Regions from separate parts of the Bradyrhizobium sp. 956_D2_N1_4 genome, predicted to be linked through region 3. Evidence: riboswitches for the same ligand, from Rfam matches in the RefSeq annotation. Region 3 holds a riboswitch; each other region holds the start of a gene.
The links. Region 3 has a riboswitch for cobalamin ahead of AB7535_RS06135 (TonB-dependent receptor). Riboswitches for the same ligand answer to the same signal wherever they lie in the genome.
Positions count from the first base shown of each region.

Region 1: another riboswitch for cobalamin. It lies ahead of AB7535_RS16790 (TonB-dependent receptor plug domain-containing protein); the one in region 3 lies ahead of AB7535_RS06135 (TonB-dependent receptor).
Region 2: another riboswitch for cobalamin. It lies ahead of AB7535_RS07400 (energy-coupling factor ABC transporter permease); the one in region 3 lies ahead of AB7535_RS06135 (TonB-dependent receptor).
Region 4: another riboswitch for cobalamin. It lies ahead of AB7535_RS16775 (ribonucleoside-diphosphate reductase subunit alpha); the one in region 3 lies ahead of AB7535_RS06135 (TonB-dependent receptor).

Region 1 is NZ_CP197237.1:3,579,111-3,582,822, forward strand. Features, by position in the region: gene AB7535_RS16790 (TonB-dependent receptor plug domain-containing protein) at 1-1,204, opposite strand, end outside; cobalamin riboswitch at 1,319-1,532, opposite strand; gene AB7535_RS16795 (hypothetical protein) at 1,608-1,829, opposite strand; gene AB7535_RS16800 (hypothetical protein) at 1,958-2,215, opposite strand; gene AB7535_RS16805 (hypothetical protein) at 2,320-2,532, opposite strand; gene AB7535_RS16810 (hypothetical protein) at 2,685-2,861, opposite strand; gene AB7535_RS16815 (adenylate/guanylate cyclase domain-containing protein) at 2,988-3,712, opposite strand, start outside.
Region 2 is NZ_CP197237.1:1,635,733-1,639,444, reverse strand. Features, by position in the region: gene cobF (precorrin-6A synthase (deacetylating)) at 1-713, opposite strand, end outside; gene AB7535_RS07400 (energy-coupling factor ABC transporter permease) at 760-1,437, opposite strand; cobalamin riboswitch at 1,475-1,692, opposite strand; gene cobA (uroporphyrinogen-III C-methyltransferase) at 1,711-2,469, opposite strand; gene AB7535_RS07390 (cobyrinate a,c-diamide synthase) at 2,466-3,712, opposite strand, start outside.
Region 3 is NZ_CP197237.1:1,322,302-1,326,013, reverse strand. Features, by position in the region: gene AB7535_RS06150 (efflux RND transporter periplasmic adaptor subunit) at 1-1,025, opposite strand, end outside; gene AB7535_RS06145 (FixH family protein) at 1,110-1,502, opposite strand; gene AB7535_RS06140 (hypothetical protein) at 1,605-1,970, opposite strand; cobalamin riboswitch at 2,202-2,409, shown strand; gene AB7535_RS06135 (TonB-dependent receptor) at 2,610-3,712, shown strand, end outside.
Region 4 is NZ_CP197237.1:3,573,925-3,577,636, reverse strand. Features, by position in the region: gene AB7535_RS16785 (DUF6925 family protein) at 1-468, shown strand, start outside; gene AB7535_RS16780 (hypothetical protein) at 530-1,108, shown strand; cobalamin riboswitch at 1,222-1,439, shown strand; gene AB7535_RS16775 (ribonucleoside-diphosphate reductase subunit alpha) at 1,562-3,712, shown strand, end outside.

The DNA.
Region 1 (3,712 bases), 2.3 Mb from region 3:
CGAGCTGGGTCGTGGTGTGCCAATCATACTTGACGCGGTCGCCGGTCGTAATCGTGGCCATCACGTCGCCGGGCGAGATGTTGTAGTTCCAGTGATTGGTGTAGTTGACGCCGAAATAGCTTTTCATCCGGTCGTCGAGAGCGGACCAGACCGCCTCCCCGCGCGTGAAGAGCTGGTGCACCGTCTGCGTGCTTTGCGCGGCCGCGGGAAAGCTCGCGGATGTGACGGGATCGAAGGTGTCTCCGGTAAAGCGCAGGGTAGCGTCGGTGTACCGCGCCACGCCATTGAGCGTCAGGTTTTCGCTCAGTTCGGCGCCAAGCTTCGTCGAATAAGTCATGTTGTCGTAGTTGTTGCCGATCGCCTTCTGCCCCGGCGGCAGCAATTCGACCGGCGTCACCGGCACGTCGTTCGCGTGGAAATGCGCGACGTTGAAGGCATAGTTGAAGTGGTCCTGTGAACCGCTCAGACCTGCAGTTTGATTGAACGTTCCGAACGAGCCTCCCTCGACCGAGCCGGTGGCGCGGGCGGGACCGTCGCCCTTCTTCGTCACGATGGAGATCACGCCACCCAGCGCGTCTGCGCCGTAGAGACCGCCCTGCGGACCGCGCAGGACTTCGATCTGCTGAATGTCGGAGGTGAGCAACTGGCCGAAATCAAACGAACGGTTCGGGTTGCCGGGATCGCTGACATCGATGCCGTCGATCAGGACCTTGGTGTGGTTGGAATTCGTTCCGCGCATGAAGATCGACGTCTGTCCCCCCGGACCGCCGGTCTGCACGAGGTTCAGGCCAGGAACCGCGCTCAGCGCATCGGATGCGGTCCGGCGCTGATCGCGCTCCATGTCTCTGGCGGTCAGAACCGTCACCGAGCTCGCAACCAGATTGGTCGGAGTGACAACGCCCGTCGGACTGACGACGACCGTCGGAAACAGGTTGGCCGCGGATACCCCGGCAACCGGGGGCGACGCCGGCACCAGCTCGGGCTTCGGCAGCCGAGCGACGCGCCGCTGCTCGGGCTGGTCGGGCGCAGGCCGCGCGGCTCGCGGCTTGGCCGCACGCTCGGTCGGCGCGACCTCGACCGGCGGCAGCAGATCGGGCGATGCCGACTGCTGGGCCTGGGCAATGGACAGATCGAGCGAATACAGGGAAACGAACGCGACAACGCCGGCGCGGAAGCGCCTGGCGGCAAAGACAATACGGGACACTCTTGTAACCTCGGTATGACGTCAGTGGCACGTCACAGCGAACGAGGTTTCACGGCGGAGCGTTCGATTGCTCCCGTGAAGCTAATGTCTGTACTCCCCGACCGACATCTTCGCGTGTGACCACGGCTGACGGCAGGTCTCCTGGCTCGCGGGTCGTTACCTTACGTCGCCTTCCCAGGACCGAGATTCCCAGTGGCATATGACGAAAGATTCACCGCTTACAGTTGCGGGGGCAGCCGTGGCGTTGAGAATATCCCGGTATCGGGAAAACCTCGCACCACGTTCCCTTTTGATCTCCGTGAGGAGAACCGTCACCGGCCAATCTACGGGGCGGGCAAGCGGAGAGTCAATCGGCCGGTTGCATGACGGGCAAAGCACCGCACCGGAGATTGAGCCGGCGCAATCAGGCCGGCTCCCGCTCCGAACGCGTCCTGATCACCGCCCGCTCGCCGGCATCGACGAGCTGGCCGATGCCGGTGCGGCCCGTGAGCGCGCAGCGGATGATGTTCTCGGCAACGGACCTGCGAAAGCAATGGTCCTCGCCGACCGGGCGATTGCGGCAGACCCGATCCAGCGCCAGCTTCATGTTGATCCGGGTGCGGGTGTCGAAATGCTCGCTGATCATTCGCAGGGCCTCGGTGCGTTGATGTCGGAGCGGAAACGCGTCGGCGTAGGCTGGGTTCCAAAAACGGACCGCGCAAGGCGTTGCGCAGAGCCGACTACGCCCGATCTCTTGGTCCTGTGACGGGCGGGCTACGCCCGACCTCTTGGCCGCTGGGCCTGAGCCCAGGCCGCGGTGACATCGCGCAGCGGAGCGTCGATGCGCCGGATCGGGGTCAGCTCACCGGAGGCCGAGATGATGGCGGTCTCCTCGCGGCGACAGCGCGGGCATACGAAGCGGACCTCGTGCGGCGACGCCGACCAGCTCGAACGTTTGACGTTGGCCGCCATCGGCCATGCATCGCAATGCGAGCACGACACCAGGAACCGACCGGGATCGAGCATACCCATTCCATAGGACTCCGCGTCCTGCCTGCCCCTTCAATGACTAACCCATGTGAATCGTTCCGGTGCCCGAGCACCGTCTGCTCCTCAGCTTCACGCAGCGCCGCCGCTCAGTGGGCACCCTTGAGGGTGCATGACGTGGTGCAGGTGACGGTGTTGCCGTGGTCGCACGCCTTGCAGGCGGCAACGCACTGGTTCATGTCGCGGGGATTGTAGGAGCTGTAGTTCCGCATCGCACAGACCGGGGTCGAGCCGGTGATGTCCTGCTCCTGGTTGCAGGCGGCCGTCATGAGCGCGAAGATGAGGACTGCGAGAAGGCGCATGGGATTGCCCTGGTGAGGAGCGGCAAAGCGACGTCAGCGAGATGCGCTGCACCGCAACGGACCTCGGCATTCCCAATGCGAGCAATCATGATCGCGACGCTCGCATCCTCAAAGGATGCGCGCCAAACATTAAGAACGGATTGCAGGCGGCGTCAGGCCGCGGCCTTGGTCGCGATCGCCTTCCGCATATCCACCGCCAGCTGACGATACTGCTCCGAGAGTCTCAGATAGAACTCGCGCTTGGTGCTGTCGGTGGCGAGCTTGGCAATCAGCTCGCATTCGGCGGTGAGCGTCTCGAACCGTTCCAGCCTGTCATGAAGTTCTGTCATCGGCGTGTCCCCATCAAACGCCACAAGGGACGTCAAACCTAAGCCTGAGAAATAGGTCACGGCGAACATCGTTATCGAGTAGAAACGTTTTTTCCAGCAAGGGCGGTGCAAGCCCAGCAAGAACAGCTATTTCTGCTCCAGCCGCCAGGCGCCGTCCCAATTGGCGTCCGGCGGATTGGCCTCGAACTGCGCGATGCGGCCGAGCAGCGTGCGCGAGGGACCGTCGCCGGGCACGGCTTCGAGCGCTGCATTGAACGCGGCGCGAGCCTCGTCGAAGCGCTGCGCGCGGTAGGCGGCGAGGCCTTCGGCGTAGCGCGCGCGCAGGCTCTCCTGCGGGACGCTGAGCCCGTGCGCCTTGCTCATCACCTCGAAAATGGCCTGCGATGCGCTTTGGCCGGCCACCGCCAGACGATCGATCTCGCGCAGCTCGAGGTTCGAGCCGATCGCGTCCGCCGTGGCCTGCGCGATCAGGATCCGCGTGCCGTAGATCTTGTTGACCAGTTCGAGCCGCGAAGCGAGGTTCACGGCATCGCCCATCACGGTGAAGCTCATCATCAGCTCGGAGCCGATGCTGCCGGTCAGGACCTCGCCGGTGGCAATCCCGATGCGCAGATCGCAAGGGCCTGGCATGGCGCGGATACCGAGCAGGTCAGGCAATTGCTTCTGCAACGCCGGCACCTCATCGGCCATGTCGATGGCGGCGTAGCAGGCGAACAGCGCCGGCTCGTCCTCCTCAATGAAGGGAGGGCCCCAATAGGCCATGATGGCATCGCCGATATATTTATCGATAACGCCGCGATGGCTCCGGATCGGCGCGGACATCACCGTGAAATAGTGGTTCATGACCTTGA
Region 2 (3,712 bases), 310 kb from region 3:
CATCCGTGCCGCTCGCGCGCATCCTGTCGCGCGGCGACGATGCGCGGGCCGATCTCGGCCAGAACGCCCGACATGACGATCTGATCGTGCATACCGAGATAGGCGCCCCACCAGATGTGCAGCCCGGCTGGATCGAGCGACTGGAAAGCCGTGCCGCCGTCGAGCATCACCACCACGGTATCGACGCCCTGCGGCCAGCCGCCTTCGCGCAAGCGGCGCCCCGTCGTGACCAGGAAGGGCTCGCCGATGTCGTTGAGCGGCAGCGCATGCGCCGCGCACAGCGCCTGGATCGAGGTGATGCCCGGCACGACCTCGATATCAGGCAAGGGATCGAGCCGCCGCGCAATGCGCAGCGAGGAATCGTACAGCGAGGGATCGCCCCAGATCAGCAGCGCGACCTTGCCTTTACCTTCGAGATGGCTGGCGATCGTCCGCGACCACGCCGCGGCCACGGCATCGTGCCAGTCGTCCACGCCCTTGTGATAGTCCGCTTCACCGGCATCGCGCACAGGAAGATCGAACTCGGCAATGCGCGTCGTTGGATTGGTGAGTACATCCGCGCAGATCGTCCGCCTGAGATCTGCGAGATCGGACTTCGCCGTCCCCTTGCGCGGGATCAGGATGAGATCGGCCGCGTTGATGGCTTGAACGGCGGCGCGCGTGAGCTGCTCGGGATCGCCGCAACCGATGCCTATCAGGGAGAGTGTCAGCATCGTGAGTGCGAAGGGCGGCCATCACGGCCGCCCGTTCGCTTGTCTCTCAAGCCGCGTTATGCAAACGCGGGGTAACGAGGCCGGGCGCGGTGACGCCGCGCAGCGACTTCGCCAGCGCCAGCACACCGAGGTCGGCCAGCGGCTCGATCACGATGACGAGCGCGTAGGAGGCCGCGAAGGTCGCGATGTTGACGAGGTTGGTCGCACCGAAGCCCGAGCCATAGAGCGCCCAGAACGCAACCCAGGCGATGACGCCGGCCTGATACGTGGTCGACAGCGCCAGCGCCTGGCGATACCTGAGATCGACATAGGCGGTGTTGCGGGCAATGATCCGCGCGGCGATCGCCTGGATCCCGAACAGCGGCACCAGCAGCGTGGTGACGTTCATGCCGAATTGCGGCAGATCGGGCGGCTCGAAGAAGATGCCCTGGAACAACAGTCCGAACGCAAGGCCGAAGGCCGCGGGCGCTGCCCCAAACAGCAGGAACAGGGTCGAGCCGAGGATGAAGTGCACCTCGGAGACGCCCACCGGGAAGTGCGGCAGGATCTCGAAGAAGACGAAAACGAGGCCCGTGGTGGCGAGCGTCCGCGCCGCGAACGACGTGATGCCCTGCTCGCGCACGGTCTCGACCGCGAGCTTCAGCGCAACGCCGCCGACTGCGATGCCGGTTGCGTAACTCAACACGAGCTTGGCGCCCGATACGACTCCGGGTTCGATATGCATGGTTCAGTTCCTTCCTGCCGTCACACCCGACGGCCTTGGCCACAAGACATGCACGGCCGGTCTCCTGGCTCGCGGTTCACTGGGGTTCTCCGGCCTTCCCGGGCCTTGCGGCCCAGTGGCTGATCGGAGTCCCTCACCGCTTACAGTCGCGGGGGCGGCTGGGGTTTTGGGCGGCGCAACTGTCCGCCCACCCCCATTCCCGATTATGCTCCGGCGGTTTGCGCCGCCTCGAGCACCATGCGTCTCCTGTGTGCCCCTTTCGCCAGCCGGGCGTCAAGGGGCGAAGGGCGGCCGGGACGGTCCTGACGGATAATCGCCCGCCAGCGCGCCAAACAGGATCACCGCCGCCGTCGAGGCCGCGCCGCCCCGCGCAAGCTGTTCCGCCAGCTCGGCAATGGTGGTGCGGACCAGCCGCTCGTCGGGACGACCGAGGGATTCGGCGAACAGCGCCGGGGTATCAGGGGCGAGGCCGTGCTCGATCAATTTTGCGACAAGCGCCGGAAAGGTGCGCCGGCCCATATAGACGACGGTGGTCGCTTCGGGATCCGCCAGCGCCGCCCAGTTCAAATTCTGCGGCAGCTCGCCGGTGACATCGGCCCCGGTCACGAACTGCACCCGGCGCGAGGTGTGGCGCCGGGTCAGGGGAATGCCGGCTTGCGCGGCGGCGACACAGGCCGAGGTGATTCCGGGAATGATCTCGTAGCCGATGCCGGCTTCGCGCAGAGCCTCCAGCTCCTCCTCGAGCCGGCCAAAGATACCGGCATCGCCCGATTTCAGCCGCACCACACGGACGCCGGCCGCGGCGTAATCGATCAGCAGGCGGTTGACGTGGTGCTGCTTGGTCGAGGGCCGCCCTGCCCGCTTCCCGACCGCGACGAGATTGGCGCCGGGCCGGGCCAGATCGAGGATCGCGCCCGAGGCGAGGTCGTCATAGAGCACGACGTCGGCATCGCGCAGCCGCGCGGCGCCTTTGAGCGTGAGGAGCTCGGGGTCGCCGGGGCCGGCCGAGATGAAAGTGACAAAACCGCTCACCGATCCTCCGCGATCAGATGGAAGAACGTGCCGGTGGCTTGTCCCCGCCGCGAGCCGGTCTCGGCGATGATCGCGCCTGTTGCATCGTGCACGACCGCCAGCGGCGTATCCGGCTGCGCGACAATCGTCGAATAGTGGAACTCGTGACCGCGCAGGCGCGCGCCGACCTGATGGCCCGGCATCGGCGCGGCGAGCGCAGCGAGACGATAGCCGAGATGCATGCGGCGCTTGGCAAAGCTCGTCTCCAGTCCGAGCAGGCCCGTCATCTCATGACGGACGCCGTCGGCGTCGGTCAGAGCGGTTCCCAGCACCATATAGCCTCCGCATTCGCCGTGCACCGGCCGTGTGTCAGCGAAGGCGCGCAAGCCGCTGCGAAAGCGCGCATTGGCCGCGATCGTGCCGGCATGCAGTTCGGGATAGCCGCCGGGCAGCCAGCAGACATCGGCGCTCGCGTCAGGCGCTTCATCGGCAAGCGGCGAGAATGTCGAGATCTCGGCGCCGGCCGCGCGCCAGGCCTCCAGCATGTGCGGATAGATGAAGGAGAACGCGGCATCGCGGGCCAACGCAATGCGCTGCCCGGGCGGCGTCACGTTCATGCCGTTTGCCGCCGGTTGCGGCGAACAGCTTGCTGCCGCCCGCAGCACCGCATCGAGATCGACATGCTCGGCGACGAAGCGCGCGGCTTCGTCGATCAGCTTGCCGATCTCGGCCTGCTCTTCGGCCTGCACCAGGCCGAGATGCCGTTTCGGCAGGCTGATTTCTGCATGACGCGGCAGCGCGCCGAACACGGCGATGCCGGCGTCGTTCAGTGCACGCCGCACGAGATCTTCATGTCGCGGGCTGGCGACGCGATTGAGCACCACGCCGGCAAGGCGCACGCCGGCACGATAGTCGCGAAGGCCTGCGGCGATCGCCGCCGCCGTCTGCGCCTGTCCGGAAGGATCGATCACCAGCAGCACCGGCCAGCCCAGCATCTCCGCAATGTCGGCGGTGGCGCCGGTGCCGGAGACGCCGCGCGCGGCGACGCCGTCGAACAGGCCCATCGAACCCTCCGCGAGCACGACATCGGCATCAGTGCCGCGACCCACGAGATGAGCAATCGTCCCGCGATCCATCGCCCAGCTATCGACGTTGACGGAAGCGCGCCCCGTCGCAGCGGCATGGAAGGCGGGATCGATATAGTCGGGCCCGCTCTTGAAGCACTGCACGTTCAATCCGCGATTGCGCCAGGCGCGCGCCAGCG
Region 3 (3,712 bases):
TAGACGACGGCGATTGTCCCGGTGAAGGTTCGGCCGGGGAAACTGCGCGCGCGCACCGCGACTGACTGCCCCACCGCGATGTTGCCGAGATCGCGCTCGGCCACGTCGACCAGCGCCCAGACCACCGAGGTGTCCGCGATCCGGAACAGGACGTCGCCGGGATTGGCCCGCATGCCTTCGATCGCGTTGCGTTCGAGCACGACCCCGTCGCGCGACGCAGACCAGCGTATGGCCACGGGCGCGGTGTGCGTCTTGTCCATCTCCGCGATGACGGACTCGGGAACGTCGAGATTGACCAGCCGCTGCCGCGAGCCGCGGCCGTACATCTCGACACCGCCGACCGTCCTGGAGGTGATCGTCGCGAGATATTCCGCCGCCGCGGACGCCACCGCCGAACTGTAGATTTCCATCAGCGGCTGGCCGGCCTTCACGCGCGTGCCGGTCGTCACGTCGGCGACCTTCTGCACGAAGCTCTCGGCGCGCATCGCGATCACCGACACGCGGCGTTCATCGAGCTGGATCGTGCCGGGCGCCTTCACCGAGACCCGGATCGGGCGCCGCGCGACGGGCTCGGACTTCACGCCCGCGCGCTGGATCTTGCCGGGCGACAGCTTCACCGTGCCGTCGTCGGTGTCGTCGCCTTCGTAAACGGCGACATAGTCCATCCCCATCGGATCCTTCTTTGGGACGGGCGACGTGTCGGGCAGCCCCATCGGATTGCGGTAGTAGAGGATTTTTCGCGGCGAAGCCGCTTGCGCCTTCGGTAGCGCCGGCGCGACGGCCGCTCCATCGTCGTCGTAGACCGGCACATAGTCCCGCCCGCGGTCGTCCTTCTTCTGACCCGCAGACCAGAGCGGCGCACCGCTTGGATCGCGGTAGTAAAGCGGCGTTCGCTCCGCGCCAGCCGCAGCCGATGATATGTCGGCCTCAGCGAGCCAGCCCGCACCGTTCGAATGCCAGTAGTAGCCGGCCAGGACCAGGCCACCGCCCAGCGCAAGAGCCGTCAGGAGACGCAGCGTTTTCATATGGTGTATCCGCGCGCCCGGGAGCGCGCGTCCGTGTGAAGGAAAAAGGGGAATGTCGGGCGCCGCCGGGCAGCGCCCGAACGCTCACTTGACCGCCGTGACGATCACCTTGCCGGTGACGGTCTCCGGTTCGCCCTGCACCTTCACGGACAGCGTCATCTGGTAGCGTCCAGCCATCGGCAGGTCCGTCTTGAAGGCGTACACACCCGGCTCCCTGGACGGCAGCGGCGCGACCGCCGATTCCATCTCGGCCATCCCGTCCGGGGCCATGTCGAGGCGGCTTTTGAAGATGACTGCGTCCGGTATCGGCTTGCCGGTCTGCTTGTTCGTCAGGCGAACGGCGAGCGTGACGTCTTCGCCCTTCTTCATCTGCGGAGTGACGGGCTCGAAGGCGTAGTCGCCCGCGCCCGCCATCGCGGCGGAAGCGGCAAGCGAAAGGGTGGCGGCGAGAGCCGCGGTGCTGATTTTGGAAAGCATTGTCCTGTCCTCATGAATTGATCTTTCGCCGTGGCGCGTGAAGCGCGCACGTCAGTCGTCGTCGCGAGCAGGCACGCCGCTCGCGTCTCGGGCTTTGCGAGATCAGATTCGAGGAGGTCGGAAAGGAGGACTGCCGCCGCGGAAGGAAACGACCTGATCCGGGGGAATAGCCATCGTGCTGGCCATGACGGCGAGACGTTCGAACGCCACGGGCCTGACATCACCGAGCGCGATGATCCCACCGACGCAGCAGAAGCCCATCCCGCACTTGTAGCCGCCGCTATGGGAGCCCGTTCCCTTCATGTCGGGACAACAATCGTCCATCGACATGTCGGCGTCGCCGCTCATGTGCATGGCCGTCTGCATGCCATCCGACGACATTGCGAGGTTCGCCGCGGACGCGCCAACCGGCAGCATCGCCAAGGATATGGCGATGGCGACTGCCAGGATGGTACGGACGAACTGCATCAATATCGACTTACCTTGTCGGGCCGGAACTCGGCCTCAGTAGCATACTCGGACACCAAAGGCAGTTATTGATCGTGGTCAAGCGTTCGTTACCCAGGCTCGTCCGGAGGCCGGGTTGGACGTTTCGACGCGGTCCTTCGGACTATCGTGCAAAACAGCAACACAAGGCCACCATCGACCGACCGGCCCGTCCAGCAGCCCGCGCGGATGTTGACGCGCTCATCCCCTGATGCCAGTTTCGTGATCGGTAGTGTCCGCAAGGACTCTTCAAGGGAATGCGGTGCGTCCACCTCAGTGGGCAATTCCGCGGCTGCCCCCGCAACTGTAGGCGGATAGCCGACGACCAAACGAACCACTGGAGCCCCGCTTGGGCCTCTGGGAAGGTGGTCGAAGGCGATGACCCGCGAGCCAGGAAACCTGCTACCAGCCATGGTCACGCGCGAACGCATTGGGCGGGGTGCCCTGATGTCGGACAAGTAGCCGGTGCATCCGCCGCCTGGGGCGAAGGTGGATGACTAAGGCAACCGCGGTGACGGTTTGTTTGCGTCGCCGCAGAGCGTTGTCGTGCAAAATCTTCATTTCCGTGCTGGCGCAAGGCCAGCGTTATCGCGTGCTTTCCTGATTACTCTGCTCTCGTCGGTGTCCTTGTCGTCCGCGGCGCTCGCGCAAAGCGCGGCGCAGGACAACCGCTCCCGGGAGGTCGGCCCGGTGATCGTGTCGCCGCCTGCGCCGCGACAGGCTCCTGCCGTCAGCCCCGGCACTCAGAAGCAGCGCGCGGCCCGGCGCGCCGCGGGACGCAATCGTGGCGCCCCTGCTGTCGCCGTTCCGGCCGCGCAAGCTCCGAGCGGGCCGGTACAGACGCCGCTCAATACGGCAGCCGTCACCGACGTCGGCTCCCGGCTCGGCATCACGGCGCGCGAGATGCCGGCGACCGTCGAGGTCATCGGTCAACAGACGATGCAGAACCTGGGCATCCGGACCACGACCGACGTCGCCAAGGCTGCAGTCGGCGTCACCGGCGGCGATGCGCCCGGCGCGCCCGCCATCTTCTCGATGCGTGGCTTTTCCGGCGACCAGATCTCCACGCTCTACAACGGAATCCCGATCGGGCCGTCGACCATGACCGGCCGTCCCATGGACGTGGCTGGTCTCCAGCAGGTCGAGATCATCAAGGGACCGGACTCGCTGGTGGCGGGCCTCGGTGCGACCGGCGGCGCCATCAACTACGTGAACAAGGCGCCGCACACCGGACCAATCGTCAACGACGCCTTCACTTCCTACGATTCCTTCAACGGCTATCGCGCCGGTTACGGATCGGGCGGCAGCACGCTGATCAACGGCCTCGACTACCGCTTCGACATCAGCCATTTCAACAACAAGGGCTTTATCGACGACACCTATTCGAAGCTCAGCAACGTCTCGGGCCAGCTGAACTATCGCGTCAACGAGAACCTGAGGATCTGGGGCGCGACCGAATACAGGCAGGACAACGACCGCTTCTACTGGGGGACGCCGCTGGTGCCGGCGAACGCGCCGGGCATCGTGCCGACGTATGGCGTCGTCTCCGGCCTCTGGAGCAACTATTACCTCGGCGGCGGCACGCCGGTCCCGGTCACCATCGACGCGCGCACGCTGACCACGAACTACAACGTGCTCGACAATCACAGCGGCGCCAACGAGCTCTGGCTGCGCAGCGGCTTTCAATGGGACATCACCAACAACATCTCGCTGAAGAGCCTGGT
Region 4 (3,712 bases), 2.3 Mb from region 3:
GTATTCCAGCCGATCCCGCCGCCGGGCGGGCAAAGCCCTGACGGCCCGCACACCCACGTCTCGCCAAAGCTGCTTGCGCATCGCCGCACCCATGCCGCCACCGAGCCGCTGCCTGAGGGGTGGATCCCCTGCGCGCATCTCTATCCGGCCCATCCGCTCCGCGATCAGCTCGGCCGCAAGCGCGCTTTTCGGCCGGATCATCACGCAGCCTTCCAGGCGCTGCTCGAACTCTATGGGCTGCCGGAGCTGACGGCGTGCAAGAGGGCCGTGGTCGAGGCGGTCGCGAAGGGGCGGGGATCTGAGACGGCGACGCTTCCGCCCGATCGCACGGCGCGCGCCACCGTTCGCGTGGCCTTGCGCCAATTGGCGGCCAAGGAGCCGCACACCGTGACACTCGCCGCCTGGCTTGCCGCCTACGACCGGCGCGATCCAGCCGAGACTGAAGATCCCATGGAGGCTCTTCACTGAGTCAGACGTGATGCCGCGTTCCAGCAAAATTGTGCTACAAATCCCACAAGGAGATCGTTCCATGACTGTCACCATCCTGCCGCCCCACGCCGACCGTTTCCGCCTTCATCCGGTCGCGTCGCGCATCGCGCCGATGTTCTGCTTTGCACTGCTGACGGTGTCATGCGCGCTCGCGAGCTTCGCGCTTGCCTGCGCGACGCCGTTTGCGGCGTTCGCCGTCGTCGCCGCCGCGATGCTGCCGATGCGTCCGGCGCTGCTCGTCGTCACCGGCGCCTGGCTCGTGAACCAGACCATCGGCTTTGGCGTGCTGCACTATCCCATCGATGGCAGCACCATCGCCTGGGGCTTTGTCATCGGTGCTGCCGCGTTGCTGTCGACGGCAGCGGCATCGACCGTTCTCCGCCTGCTGCCGCAGGGCCGCACGCCGCTGATGCTGGCCATCGCGCTCGTCGCCGCCTACGCCGCCTATGAGCTCGCGCTGCTTGCCGCGACGCCGTTCCTTGGCGGAGAGGGCGCGTTCACTGCGGCCATCGTGACGCGCATCGGGCTGACCAGCGCCGTCTGGCTCGCCGGCCTCGTCGCCGCCTGCGAGATCGTCCGCCTGGTCGATCCGTTCGGGCGCGCGATGCGGAACGCGTAATGCTGGATGTGCGTCATCCCAAGGGTTGCGCGAGCCAGGCGGGAACTCCCGCATTCCACAGGGAACACCGCTTCCGGCCCGCAACGAATCGTTGACACCCGGCTGCATATGTCACCACATGTGGGCGTCACGGTTCCGCTGGATCGCAAGATTTAGTGGCTAAGAGGGAAGCCGGTGAACCGCGCGAGAGCGCGGAATTCCGGCGCTGCCCCCGCAACTGTCAGCAGCGAGCTGCTTCCGAACAATCGTCACTGGTGCCTTTCGCGCCGGGAAGACGGGAAGTGGGCGACGACCTGCGAGCCAGGAGACCTGCCGCGACGATCTGAACGTCCACGGGCGGGGTGTCCGGCGGTCGCTTGCACGCACCGCCCGGCAACTCTGCCGCCGGCGTTTCTGCAGCGTCCTTCCTTACAGCCCCGTTCAAACACAACGCGCGCATCACGGGGCCCTTTGATGTCACTCAACCTGCACGACGCGGACACCGCTTCCGCACCCATCGTTCATTTGCGTCCACAATCGCTTGCGCCTGCTTCGAGCGAGCCGGCCATGCAGATCATCCGTCGCAACGGCAAGGTCTCGCCGTTCGATTCCGCGAAGATCGCGGTCGCCATGACCAAGGCGTTTCTTGCGGTCGAAGGCACCAGTGCGGTCGCCTCGCGCCGCGTCCATGAGAGCGTGGAGCAGCTGACGGCCGAAGTCGTCGCTGCGTTGATGCGGCGGGCAGGCGAGGGACGCACCTTCCATATCGAGGATGTGCAGGACCAGGTCGAGCTCGCCTTGATGCGGAGCGAGCACCACAAGGTCGCACGCGCCTATGTGCTGTACCGCGAGGAGCGGTCGCGCCAGCGCGCCGAGGAGGCGGCCGCGGAAGCGACGCCCGCTGTCGCGCCGGCACTTCATGTCACGCTCGCCGACGGTTCGCGCGTTGGTCTCGACACCAAGCGGCTTGCGCTGATTATCGGCGAAGCCTGCGCCGGTCTCGACGGCGTCTCCGCGGCACCCGTGCTCACCGAGACCACCCGCAATCTCTACGACGGCATCAGCCAGGACGAACTGACGCTGGCCTCGATCATGGCCGCACGCACGCTGGTCGAGCAGGAGCCGAATTATGCTTATGTCAGTGCGCGCCTGCTGCTGGACAAGCTCCGCGGCGAGGTGCTGTCCTATGTCCATGCCGGGCCGACCTTCGCCTCGCAGGCCGATATGGCTGTGCGCTATGCCGAATATTACCCGGCCTACGTGAAGACCGGCATCGCTGCCGAACTGCTCGATCCTGAACTGGCCCGCTTCGACCTCGGCCGGATCGCGGCTGCACTCAAGCCCGAGCGCGACCTGAACTTCCAGTTCCTCGGCCTCCAGACGCTGTACGACCGCTACTTCCTGCACGTCCGCGGCAAGCGGATCGAACTGCCGCAAGCTTTCTTCATGCGCGTCGCGATGGGTCTTGCGGTGCGCGAGATCGACCGAGAGGCCAGGGCGATCGAGTTCTACGATCTGCTGTCATCGTTCGACTTCATGGCCTCGACGCCGACGCTGTTCAATTCGGGTACGCTGCGTCCGCAATTGTCGTCCTGTTTTCTCACGACAGTCTCGGACGACCTCGACGGCATCTTCAAGTCGATCAAGGACAACGCACTGCTGGCAAAATATTCCGGCGGCCTCGGCAACGACTGGACGCCGGTCCGTGGGCTCGGCGCCCACATCAAGGGCACCAACGGCGAGAGCCAGGGCATCATCCCGTTCCTGAAGGTTGCCAACGACACCGCGATTGCCGTCAACCAGGGCGGCAAGCGCAAGGGCGCGGTCTGCGCCTATCTGGAGACCTGGCACGTCGACATCGAGGAATTCCTCGACCTGCGCAAGAACACCGGCGACGACCGCCGTCGTACCCACGACATGAACACCGCCAATTGGGTGCCGGACCTGTTCATGCAGCGCGTCGATGCCGATGGCGAATGGACGCTGTTTTCGCCCGACGAGACGCCCGATTTGCACGATCTATACGGCGGGGCGTTCAAGACGGCTTACGAGGCCTATGAGGCCAAGGCGAAAGCCGGCGGCATGCGCGTCTTCAAGACCGTGCGCGCGAGCGACCTCTGGCGTCGCATGCTGACCATGCTGTTCGAGACCGGTCATCCCTGGATCACCTTCAAGGACCCCTGCAACCTGCGTTCGCCGCAGCGGCACGTTGGCGTGATCCACTCGTCGAACCTCTGCACCGAGATCACGCTGAACACCTCCGCCGACGAGGTCGCGGTCTGCAATCTCGGCTCCATCAACATGCTCAACCATGTCGGGCCTGATGGTGTCGACCAGGCCAAGCTGAAGCGGACGGTGACCACCGCCGTCCGGATGCTCGACAACGTCATCGACATCAATTTCTACACCATCCCGGAGGCGCGTCGCTCCAACATGCGTCATCGTCCCGTCGGGCTCGGCCTCATGGGCTTTCAGGAAGCGCTTCAGGTCCAGCGCATTCCGACCGCGTCCGACGCGGCAGTGGCGTTTGCCGACACCAGCATGGAGGCAATCTCGTTCCACGCGATCGAAGCGTCGTCCGATCTCGCCGCGGAGCGCGGACGCTATCCGAGCTTCGAGGGCTCG